4 regions of the Brevibacillus sp. HB1.1 genome follow, and region 4 is predicted to be linked to each of the others. Evidence: riboswitches for the same ligand, from Rfam matches in the RefSeq annotation. Region 4 holds a riboswitch; each other region holds the start of a gene.

Region 1 (3,025 bases), on a different contig from region 4:
TGGCTCATCGTCATCTTGCCCAATATTATGTTGTATTTGTGGTGCTCTGCACGTGGACTCAAACGCCTCTTCGGATTCAACTTGCGAACATCGTTGAATTGGATTATGCCCCTGATCTATATTACTTCATTGACGGTGTTTACAAGGTTGGAGATGAATATGATCAATGATTGGTATGGGAAAACGAGTATGTATGTTGCATTCCTGTACCCCTATTTTTTGTACATCATGGTTCTGCTAAAGCAGCGAACGCAACCGGCGAAATCGACGAGCAAAGGGGAAAGTGCCTGATGCGACATGATCGAAAATACGCGATGCCCTTGTTGAAGCGGTTTTTGGCGCTGTGGTGTTCGGGCATCTTGATTGTAACAGGCTGCTCGGATCGGCAAATTTTCGATGAAACAGGACTTGCAACGGCTGTCGGCTATGATCTGTTAAAAGATGGCAAAATTCGCGGGACGTCTGTCATGCCTTCCATTAATCCAGAGGCAAGGCATAAGATACAGATCTTATCAGCCACAGGGGAAACCAGCAAAGGAATCCGGGATAAGATGAATTTGCAATCAGACAAAAGAGTATTGGGTGGGCAAATTCGTGTTGCCCTCTACAGTGAAAACTTTTCAAAGCAGGGACTTGGCAGCATCATTGACACGTTGTATCGGGATTCGTCCCTTTCTAGCAGGATTTATCTTTGTGTGTTTGCAGGCGAAACATATGATATGCTGACGTATCCTTATTCAGAACAAGGGAATATTGGAATCTACCTGTATCGTTTGATTGAGCAAAATATCCGTGGGGAAAAAATTCCTTCTTCGACCATGCATGAGTTTTTCCGGGCTTACTATGAAAAAGGGATCGACCCGGTCATGCCGTACATAGAAAGAAAGGGAGATGAACTGAAAATCAAAGGCATCGCCTTATTCAAAGGTGATCGTTATGTGTCATGGGTTACACCCAAGGAAGCCTTTCTACTCAAACTTATCCACGGAAAGTTCCGCATCGGCAGCTATGATACTTCTGTTCCTACTGCTATTTTTGGGGAGTCACCCAAAAACCACAACAGCAAAAAAGTCCAGGTGCAGCTCGTTTTCGATACAATTTCCAGCCATGCGAAAATCAAATTAAGCCAAATATCCCCACCAATCTTCGATATTCATGTCAAGTTGCATGCCCGAATTTTGGAGTTAACCATCCCGCTAAAGCTAGAAAATGCCAAGTTGCTGAAAATCATGGAACATGCACTGGAGAAAGAGCTTGAAAAAGAATTGCATAAACTCATAAGCAAACTGAAGAGCCTCGATGTTGACCCAATTGGCTTCGGCTCGATCTATCGTTCAGAGAAAAGAGGAATGGCCAACATGACGCAGGCTGAATGGCGAAAGATGTTTCAGGATGCAACGTTTCGCTTCCACGTAAAGTCAAAAATCATCCGCAACGGCGTCATGGATTAAAAAACTTTTCCTTCTATTACTATTGACGTGATATTTCCGAAAAGGATATAATCCGTTTTGTATCATCATGAAATAGAAAAGACGAACATAATATACGTAGATATCTTTCTTATCAAGAGAGGCGGAGGGACAGGCCCTATGAAGCCCGGCAGCCGGTTCATTTTCGGATGAACGTCGCGGTGCCAATTCCTACAAGATTGTTTGGATCTTGTATAGATGAGAAGGGTGGATGCGAACGTATAACATTGCGTTGCAGCCCCTTTTTCGTTTATGAAAAAAGGGGTTTTCTGATTTTATTTAGATTGTGGTCGGGAGGTGGATGCGTTGATCCAACTGCGTCATTTGCATAAAAGCTATCAAGTACAAGGGAAAACCATCCCAGCGTTAACGGGGATCGACCTTTCCATAGAGCAAGGAGAAATATACGGGATTATCGGACACTCTGGTGCAGGGAAAAGTACGTTGATCCGATGCATCAATTTGCTGGAGCGTCCAACTTCAGGGGAAGTTATTGTGGACGGCGTCGATTTGACAAAGCTGGATGAAGGGAAGCTGCAAGAAAAGCGCCGCTCAATCGGCATGATTTTTCAGCACTTCAACTTGCTGTCTTCTTCGACAGTCGGCGAAAATGTCGCTTTTCCGCTCAAGCTGGCAAAGCGTCCGAAGGCAGAGATTGATAAGAAAGTGAACGAGCTGCTAAAGCTGGTTGGCTTGGAGGCACATAAGGACAAATATCCGTCCCAACTGTCTGGCGGACAGAAGCAGCGTGTAGGGATTGCTCGGGCGCTCGCGAATGATCCAAAAGTGCTGCTCTGTGACGAAGCTACATCGGCTCTCGATCCGCAGACGACGAACTCCATTCTGGCACTCCTCTTGGACATCAACCGTAAGCTGGGCTTGACCATTGTGTTGATTACCCACGAGATGCACGTCATTCGCTCCATTTGTGATCGTGTTGGCGTCATTGATGGAGGAAAGATCGTCGAGTCGGGTAACGTACTGGATGTATTCCTTCGTCCGCAGCATCTAACGACACAAGAATTCGTGGAACAAGTAGCGGATTCTACAGAGCTGCGTGAAGCAGTCGCGCACGAAAAGGCCTCGGGGAACCGCACGATTGCTCGTGTCACCTTCCTCGGAGAAAAAACGTATCAGCCGATCCTGTTCCAGACAATGCAAGAGACTGGTACGGTATTCAGCATTTTGCAGGGAACAATCTCCCGCATGAAGGATACGCCGTATGGTCAGTTGGTGATCGAGCTGGAAGGCGATGTCGCACAGAATCAAAAGACCATTGAGACGCTGCGCCAACGTGGCTTGGAAGTAGAGGTGATATAAATGGACTGGACATTCGAAAATGTGGATTGGGCTGAAATCGGCGTAGGTACGATGGATACGCTCACGATGCTCGGCTTTTCCACCCTGTTTACCGTCCTGATTGGTTTGCCGCTGGGAATCATTCTATTTTTGACCTCACGCGGACAGCTTCTGCAAAACCGCACTTTTTATTCGATCGCATCATTCGTTGTCAACGTATTGCGTTCGGTACCGTTTATCATTTTGATGATTTTGCT
Region 2 (3,025 bases), on a different contig from region 4:
AGGAGTCAATCCTTGTTTTTGCAGAGAATGTGCAGCAGGTTAGAAGAAAAATGAGACGAAGGTGAAACTATTTGGCACTTCCTTCGTGGTAAGGGATGAAGGGGTGTGAACGGCTTGGGAAAGTAGGTCTGGAGGATGTGTACCGGCTGCATGTAAACGATATGTACCGCTATCTTTTCCGGCTGACACGAGATGAGAGGCTGGCAGAGGATCTGACACAGGAAACCTTTTGTCGCGCCTACTCTTCCTTGGACGACTACCGTGGGGAAAAAGTACGGTCTTGGCTGTTCAAAACGGAGTGCGAATCTACGGAGCCGTCCTCACCGGACCTACCAAAGAACTGCTGAAGCTCAAGGCCGAAAAGTCAATAACAGCAGCGTTTCTAGGCAAGATAGACTGGTGAAATTGGGAGCGACCTGCGGCATCGGGAACACAATACAGCTACTGATAGCAAGGTGCGAATTTTTGCACAAAAGGGTGTTGACATCGTGGAAGCGTTGGTTGTATGATTCAAACTAAATCAAAAACCGAATACGATTTGGATACCTTATCCAGAGAAGGTGGAGGGACTGGCCCGATGATACCCGGCAACCGACATGACGCCATTCAGACGCAAGGAAGCGACTGATTGACAGGCGACATGCACGGTGCTAATTCCTGCAGAAACAAAAGTAGTCTGGAAGATAAGGGGGACATCAACACGGTTCTTACACGTGACGACAGCGACCTCTTTTCTTCGGGAAAAGAGGTCTTTTTATTGCTCCAGGTACTCAAACAAAACAAGTAGAGATAGAGGGAAAATACGTAGAGGGGAGTTTTGGAATCATGGCATATCGCGCATTGACTGAACAGGAAGCAGTGGAGTACGTAAAAGGAATACCGGGTCTTTTTAGCGAAGGAGCAGAGCTGACCAGCCATGAAATCGGGGATGGCAATCTCAATCTGGTTTTTGACATTCAGGAGCTGGCAACCGGTAAGAGCGTCATTGTCAAACAAGCACTGCCTTTTGCCCGCGTCGTGGGAGAATCTTGGCCACTTACGATTGATCGGGCTCGTATCGAGAGCGAGGCACTCCGCATTCAGCACAAATACGTTCCAGACTTGGTGCCGCAGGTGTATCATTTCGATGGGGAACTTGCGTTGACTGTCATGGAAAACGTCGGGGACCACATCATCATGCGCAAAGGTCTGATCGAAGGAAAGCGGTACCCACTATTCGCGAAGCAAATTGGTCGTTTTCTCGCGCAAACCTTGTTCTTCACCTCCGATCTGGGCGCGCATCCGTACGATAAAAAAGCGCTAGTCGGAACATTCATAAATCCAGAATTATGCAAAATCACGGAAGATCTCGTCTTTACCGATCCGTATGAAAATGCGCCTACCAACGACTTCAACCCGTTGATTCGCCGGGAAGTCGAGGCGATCTGGAACAACAGGCCGCTGAAGCTGGAAATCGCCAAGCTGAAATACGATTTCCTTACGCGATCGGAAGCGCTGCTGCATGGTGACCTGCATACGGGAAGTATTTTCATCACGGAAAACAGCTTGAAAGCAATCGATCCAGAGTTCGCTTACTACGGTCCAATCGGTTTTGACATCGGGGCGGTCATTGCCAATCTATTGCTCAACTACGCAGGACAGCACGGTTTGCAAAAAGATCAAGGAGAACGGGAAGCGTACCGCGAATACTTACTGGAAACGGTCGAGGATGTCTGGAATGAATTCGTTTCGCAATTCGTTCAGCTCTGGCACAAGCAAGCCAAAGAGCGCAGCGCCCATGTCGAGGGACTGTGGCAAAGCTACGTGAAGCGCTTGATTCAGGATACAGCAGGCTATGCCGGATGCAAAATCTTGCGCCGTGTCATCGGCTTGGCAGGCGTAGCGGACCTGAATGCCATTGAAGACGACCAGACTCGCGCAGAAGCAGAGCGTCTGGCTCTCTCGATTGGAGAAGCGCTGATTCTCGGTCGCGGCGGCATCGACGAATCGACAGATATCACGGACATCGTACGCACTGTCACCGAACGTTACTATCAGGAGGCTACAACAGTATGACAACCAGCACTCAATTGGCACCTGTTAAGTGGGAGAATGACGCATTGGTCTTGCTTGACCAGACGCGTCTGCCAGTAGAAACGATCTATTTGAACTTGACTACCTCCGAGCAAGTATGGGGTTCCATTCGTCGCTTGGAAGTACGAGGCGCACCGGCGATTGGCATGGCGGCGGCTTACGGGCTCTACCTTGGTATTCGTGGCAGTGAAGCGAGTAACTACGACGAGTTTTGGCAGGAACTGAACCAGCAGGCAGACTACCTGGGCTCTTCCCGTCCGACAGCCGTGAATCTGTTCTGGGCGTTGGATCGCATCAAAGCTCGTGTTGAAAAAGAAAGCGGAGCGTCGATTGCCGAGTTGAAGGCGGCTGTGCTCGATGAAGCACTGACGATTCAAAAGGAAGACGCTGAAGTATGCCGGACCATTGGAGAGCATCTGCTCACTCTGTTGCATGACGGTATGGGAATTCTCACGCACTGTAATCCAGGCGCATTGGCTACAGCAGCGTACGGTACGGCTACCGCTCCATTTTATTTGGCAAAGGAACGCGGCTGGAACCTGAAGGTGTACGCGGACGAAACCCGTCCTGTCCTGCAAGGCGCTCGTCTTACTGCATTCGAATTGCAGCAAGCAGGGATTGATGTGACGCTGATCTGCGATAACATGGCGGCGATGGTTATGTCCCAAGGGAAAGTAGAGGCTGTCATCGTGGGTACAGACCGCGTAGCAGCGAATGGCGATGTCGCCAACAAAATCGGCACGTATGGGGTAGCGGTATTGGCAAAAGCTCATGGCATTCCTTTTTACGTGGCAGCTCCCTTGTCCTCCGTCGATCTAGATACACCGACAGGCGCAGATATTCCGATTGAAGAGCGTCCAGCTGAGGAAATTACCCATGGCTTGGGCAAACAGGTAGCTCCAGACGATATCAAGGTGTACAATCCTGCGTTCGATGTAACGCCTGCGAAGTA
Region 3 (3,025 bases), on a different contig from region 4:
GAACCGGATTGAATACGTCGGCGCCGGAAAGGATGCCAACCGTGCCTATTCCCCTGTATTCATAGAAAAGAACGGCATCAAGATCGCGATTCTCGGCTTCAGCAGGGTCATTCCCGAAACAAGCTGGTTTGCAGGGGATTCCCAGCCAGGTATGGCCGCTTCCTATGATCCTACGCTAGCAGTGAAAGCGATCCAAAATGCGAACAACCAAGCGGATCTCGTCGTGGTGATTGCGCACTGGGGAAAGGAACGCTCCGATTATCCTGTCGATCATCAAGAAGAGTTGTCTCGTGCCTACATCGATGCTGGTGCAGATTTGATTGTCGGCGGTCATCCCCACGTACTTCAAGGCTTTGAACGATACAATGACAAATGGATTGCGTATAGTCTCGGCAATTTCATTTTCACACGATCAAGCGAACCCAAGACTTGGGAAACGATGGTTCTGCAAGCAAACTGTACGAAAAGCGGTGATTGTGAGCTGACGATGCTTCCGTTTCACGCAGAATTGGGACAAGCTGTACCCATGAATGAAAGCAACGGCGCTGCCCTGCTAAAACGTATTGAATCCATTTCTGAGAGTGTAGACATACAAAGTGACGGGCGTGTACAGCCGCGCGCAAAAGCGGTGGAGACTGCCCCCTGACAAAAGAAGCCGTGTTTCCAGGTAACTAGAAATACGGCTTTTCTTCTTATTTTTCCTCTTACTTACGCAGATTCGATAATGGGGAAGCAGCGAACTTCTAAGCCAAAATCATTTTTCAATAGGGACTCGTGCTCTTTACTGATTCCTGTCACGATCAAACCTGCACGCAATACGCCCCCCAAGTCGAATTGGACTTTTAGTTTATGCACGTTGACTCCTGCTTGCTGAAGGAAATACAAGACACGATCTGGCGTAGCAGTATGACATGAGCCCTCTAGATAACACAGGACGCGTTCCTCCGAATCCACCGTGACTCCTGCTTTGTCAGCCGTTTTTTCTTTCCAAGTAGGATGAGGTGTGAATGGCTGTGTCAATAAATAGGCCAAATCCTCTACAACTGCACTTGCTGTAGGGAGCTCTCCTGCCCCTCTTCCTGTAAACAACAAGTCTCCCACGATGTTGCCCGATAGCTGCACAGCATTAAACGCGTCGTGGATTTGCGCCAACGGATGACTCAGCGGAAGCATGGTTGGTTCAACAGATAGGCGAATTCCTTGTTCAGCTTGATAGGCCTGCGCGATGAGCTTGATCCGGTACCCCAGCTCACTCGCAATCCGAATGTGACCCGCTGATAAATCTGAAATCCCTTTACGAACAACATCTGCTAGCGGCAGCGATTCTCCGTAAACAAGCTGTGCCAGGATGTACAACTTGTACATAGCGTCAAAGCCTTCTACATCCGAACGAGGGTCTGCTTCCGCATAGCCCAACTCCTGCGCTTGCTTGAGCACTTCCTGATAAGAGAGCTGTTCTGCTTCCATTTTCGTCAAAATGAAGTTCGTTGTTCCGTTGAGAATACCGCGAACACCTTGGATATCGTTCGTGCGAAGGAACTGCCGGAGCACGCTCAAGATCGGGATGCCCCCTGCCACACTCGCTTCATAGGCCAGATGTACTTGATGCTGATTTGCCAAATCGACTAGCTCTGTTCCTTTTTTCGCCAGAAGTTCTTTGTTGGCAGTTACTACATGGCAGCCCTTTTCGATCAAAGCACGGACGTAGTCATAGGTAGGTTCTACACCGCCCATGACCTCCACCACGATATCCACATCGCTTCTCAATACTTCCTCAAAGTCAGTTGTCAGTAAAGCCGGGTCGACATGAACCGCCCGCTCTTTTTCCGAGTCACGCACCAAGGCCTTGACGATCTCAATTCGTTTTCCCAGACGAGAAGCCAGCTTCTCCTGTTGCGAACGGATCGTTTTGATTACGCCTCCACCCACTGTTCCCAATCCCAATAATCCCACGCGTACCACTTCTGCACTCATCCTGACCACCCCATACCCCGAATTTTAGATAAAAAGAAAAGCCATCTTCGATAAGAAGAAGGCTTGTTAGTAGCTAATGCTCCTCCTCCTTATCTCCCAGGACGTATATGTCCTGCAGGAATTGGCACCTTGTCACAAAATATGCGTGACGGTTGCCGGGCTTCATCGGGCCAGTCCCTCCACCTCTCTGGATAAAGAAAATATGAAATTAAAAAAAACCTTCTTCGCTAAGAAGAAGGTTCATCTACTAATGGAGTAACCCGCTTCTTATCTTTCGAGACGAAACGTCTCGCAGGAATTGGCACCTTGTCGCAATATGCGACGGTTGCCGGGCTTCATAGGGCCAGACCCTCCACCTCTCTGGATAAGAACTATTTATGCTGTTGAGCTTTATTCTAAGAAATTCCAAGGCAAGCGTCAACAAAATTCTTTCTTTTCTGATTGTAAGCTGATTTGACAAGGCTTTCAGTTGGGAGTGAACAGGCTTTCTACCTCTTCCATACTGCAGCAAGTGCAATGAAACACACCCTCCTGACCTTCCTCAGGCAGCTCTTTTTCCTCGACATATCCGCACCATTGGCAAATGAAAAGTTGAATCATCGCACGCCCTCCTCTTCTTTTATCCTGCCCAAAATAAAAAGAACATTTTCCGCTCGACCGTGACGATCGTTAGAAAATGCCAGAAAAAGAGGGACGCACTTGTCCACGCGCTGTTTTTCGCAAGCCATCTCTAACACCTCCCTATCTCCCGTAGGTCTATCAGTGTTGTCGAAACAGGCAGGTCTCCTGACTATGGGTTCATCGTCTAGCGTCGCCTTCCCCGTCTATTTTGATAGACCAGTGGCTTGTTGGACGCTGACTCCCCTCTTACAGTGGCGGGACCGTGTCGGATTTGCACCGAGCTTCCCTATTATCCTTGTGGCGAATTGTTACGCCCGAAGGAACCTGTTTCCACCTATGAAATTGTCTTTTCTCACTACCCTCCTCAAATTTTACCTTATTCTTCCTTGTTTAGCGAACATTGTTCGTGGATCAGTAGCCATTCCTTTCG
Region 4 (3,025 bases):
TTTGATAACAAAGCCGCTCGCACATAACCCTCACCTGTCGGACCAAAGCCATTTCCTGGCGCTACGACGACATGCGCTTTTTCCAAAAGCAGGTCAGAGAACTCCACGGATGTGAAGCCGCTTGGAACAGGAAGCCAAGCAAAAAACGACCCTTGAGATGGTGGCGCCTGCCAGCCAATCCGATGCAGATTGGAGTACAAAGCATTGCGGCGGCTTTCGTAGACAGCAACGAGATCGCGAACGCACTGCTGTGACTCTGTCATCGCCTTCGCTGCCGCCATCTGTACCGCTCCGAACAGACTGACGAAGTAATGGTCCTGAATGAGATTAATCAGACGAACCAGCTCGCGATTTCCTACCATAGCACCAACACGCCAGCCTGCCATGTTATACGTTTTAGACAAGGTATAAAATTCTACACCCACTTCTTTTGCACCCGGAACCTGCATGAAGCTGACCGGCTTTTTCCCGTCATAGCTGATCGCCCCGTAGGCGAAGTCGTGGCAGACGACGATTTCATGTTTTCGGGCAAAACGAATGGTCTCCTCATAAAACTCCAGGGGTGCGTTGACTGCTGTCGGATTGTTCGGATAGTTGAGAAACATCAGTTTCGCTCGATCCAAATCAGTTTGGGAGAGCTGGCTGTAGTCAGGCAAGAAGTCATTTTCCGCCTTCAACGGCATCATGACCATCCGTCCGTCTACGACAGCAACACCCGACCAATAATCCGGATAGCCTGGGTCTGGAACCAGTGCAACATCGCCTGCATTCATAAGGACTTGGCAAATCTCTACGAGTCCGGTTTTGCTGCCGAACAATATCGCGACTTCTTCCTCCGAATCGAGGTCCACATCAAATTCTTGCTTATACCAATGAGCCACTGCCTGCTTCAGTTCCACGCGTCCCTGAAAAGGCGGATATTTGTGATGGAGTGGTTGTGCCGCTTGCGCCTGTAATTCTTCAATAATGTGTGGCGGTGTCGGCAAATCAGGATTGCCCTGCCCTAGGTTTATGACGTCATGGCCTTGCGCAATGACCTTGTTTACTTTTGCCACCAGGGTCGCAAAAAACTGGGTAGGGAGTCGATCAATCATGTCGGAGGGTTGAATGCGCATCTTTCTTCCATTCCTTTCTTGGGCCCAATACAGTAAAACCCCCTTTTTCCATACAGAAAAAGGGGGAGATCAGCTTGGTCACGTCCTTATCTGTCAGGAAAAAATCCTGCTGGAATTGGCACAGCATCTGTCCATCGCATAGAACAGATCCGCTGCCGGGCTTCATAGGGCCAGTCCCTCCACCTCTCTGAATAAGTCAAACACACGGAATATACTGTTTTTTCGTCTATATCATACTACTTGAGCACGTAAACCGTGTCAAGATGCTTGATTCTGTAAGGGTACCTGATGCCTTCTTTTTTGAAAAGATGTGTGGAAGGCAAAGAATGCGACAGACAACAGACACAAGCCCGCCATCACGAACAATAGTCCCTGCGCATGAATCGATTGGAAAATGAAGGCGCCAAGAAGTGGTCCGAGCATCCTCCCAGCAGATCCAGTCCCTGCAATCAGACCTTGAATGAAGCCTTCTCGTCCCTCTGGCGTAAACTGTGCCGCTACTGCCGGCACCGCTGGCCATACGAGCATTTCTCCCAGCGTCATGATGAACATGCCTGCAACAAAGCCTGCATAAACCGTTGATTGAGACAAAATCAACATCGACATGGCAAAAATATAAGCGCCCAAGAGCATTTGTGCTTTTAGCGTACGGGCAAAGCGTCGTATGACCCACGCAATCAATGGCTGACCAAACAGGATCAAACCGCCGTTCAGCGTCCACAACAGACTGTATTGACGGAGTGAAATGCCCAGGGATTGCATGTAGGTCGACAGCACCGTTGTCCATTGTACATAGACAATCCAGCTAATGAGCAACCCTCCGCATAAGAGTAGCAATGCTCCCCATACGACCTTGGTCTCTTGCTGTGGTTCTCGTAGAAGTTCTCCCTCTGCTTGTTCGGGAGCAGTCGTCTGCAATTGACGTTTTTGCTCTGCCAGTTTTAACTGACGCGGCAAAATGAGCATAAACATCGTCAGCACAATTACTTGTGTGATCGCATTTCCGAAAAACGTCCAAGCAAACGAAACGCTTGCCAAGAAGCCGCCTAAAGCAGAGCCGGCAGCTACACCCACATTGAGGGCGACGTAAATCAGATTGATTCCTTTACGGCCTCCCTCCGGCCATAAAACCACTGCCAGCGCATTCATAACGGGAGAAAGGGATCCATAAAACAGACCATTCAATAATAACAGTAGGACATATACGGTAAAATCTTGTGTAACACCTAAACAGACCGAAATGATCATTCCACCGATGGAGCCTACAACAATGGTGCGCATTTTACCCCAGCGGTCAAACATCATCCCGCCGACAATACTCCCGATCAGGAATGCGCCTTGATTTAAAAGCAACAAGAAGCCGGCTACAGTCAGCGGCTTTCCGAGATGGTTGTGAATATAGATCGTGACCAGCGGCCAAATACACGCCATTCCGGTAGAAAAAATGACGGCAGCAATCGCCAATAAACGAATGCTGCTCGGATAGGATTCCCACTTTTGCCTCATGGCTTACTTCTCACCCCGATGGAAATCGCCGCTTTTTCCGCCTGTTTTGGATTGCAGACTGGTCGGACCGATTATCATTTCTTTATCCATGGCTTTGCACATGTCATACACCGTCAAAGCCGTTACACTGACAGCGGTCAACGCCTCCATCTCGACGCCTGTTTTCCCTGTCGTCTTCACGGTTCCTGTAATCGCAAGCGTCGTTTCATCTACAAAAGCAAATTGTATGTCGATGCCAGTCAATGGCAGCGGATGACACATCGGGATGATTTCCCACGTCTTTTTGGCAGCCATGACACCTGCTACCTGCGCAACTGCGAGTACATCGCCCTTTTCGATTCGACCTTCACGGATTCGGGCGAGTGTTTCGGGTTTCATGCTGATTTGGCTCTCGGCTACAGCCA

Evidence for each region. A riboswitch is a leader RNA that binds a small molecule or an ion and turns the genes downstream of it on or off. The one in region 4 is predicted to bind S-adenosylmethionine.
Region 1: it holds a riboswitch for S-adenosylmethionine, as region 4 does, so the genes downstream of both, HPY27_RS25280 (methionine ABC transporter ATP-binding protein) here and HPY27_RS21555 (pyridoxal phosphate-dependent aminotransferase) in region 4, are expected to answer to the same signal.
Region 2: it holds a riboswitch for S-adenosylmethionine, as region 4 does, so the genes downstream of both, mtnK (S-methyl-5-thioribose kinase) here and HPY27_RS21555 (pyridoxal phosphate-dependent aminotransferase) in region 4, are expected to answer to the same signal.
Region 3: it holds a riboswitch for S-adenosylmethionine, as region 4 does, so the genes downstream of both, HPY27_RS03275 (homoserine dehydrogenase) here and HPY27_RS21555 (pyridoxal phosphate-dependent aminotransferase) in region 4, are expected to answer to the same signal.

The regions. Positions count from the first base shown of each region.
Region 1 covers NZ_JABMIV010000012.1:128,446-131,470, forward strand. Annotated here, with positions in the region: gene HPY27_RS25270 (GerAB/ArcD/ProY family transporter) at 1-291, shown strand, start outside; gene HPY27_RS25275 (Ger(x)C family spore germination protein) at 291-1,451, shown strand; SAM riboswitch class I at 1,558-1,674, shown strand; gene HPY27_RS25280 (methionine ABC transporter ATP-binding protein) at 1,776-2,789, shown strand; gene HPY27_RS25285 (methionine ABC transporter permease) at 2,790-3,025, shown strand, end outside.
Region 2 covers NZ_JABMIV010000006.1:314,053-317,077, reverse strand. Annotated here, with positions in the region: gene HPY27_RS18050 (sigma factor) at 96-347, shown strand; gene HPY27_RS30620 (anti sigma factor C-terminal domain-containing protein) at 299-403, shown strand; SAM riboswitch class I at 545-690, shown strand; gene mtnK (S-methyl-5-thioribose kinase) at 826-2,055, shown strand; gene mtnA (S-methyl-5-thioribose-1-phosphate isomerase) at 2,052-3,025, shown strand, end outside.
Region 3 covers NZ_JABMIV010000001.1:667,293-670,317, forward strand. Annotated here, with positions in the region: gene HPY27_RS03270 (CapA family protein) at 1-646, shown strand, start outside; gene HPY27_RS03275 (homoserine dehydrogenase) at 709-1,974, opposite strand; SAM riboswitch class I at 2,061-2,172, opposite strand; SAM riboswitch class I at 2,239-2,345, opposite strand; gene HPY27_RS30325 (hypothetical protein) at 2,440-2,574, opposite strand; cobalamin riboswitch at 2,734-2,938, opposite strand; gene HPY27_RS30540 (methylated-DNA--[protein]-cysteine S-methyltransferase) at 2,972-3,025, opposite strand, start outside.
Region 4 covers NZ_JABMIV010000009.1:70,725-73,749, forward strand. Annotated here, with positions in the region: gene HPY27_RS21555 (pyridoxal phosphate-dependent aminotransferase) at 1-1,115, opposite strand, end outside; SAM riboswitch class I at 1,199-1,313, opposite strand; gene HPY27_RS21560 (MFS transporter) at 1,374-2,621, opposite strand; gene moaC (cyclic pyranopterin monophosphate synthase MoaC) at 2,625-3,025, opposite strand, start outside.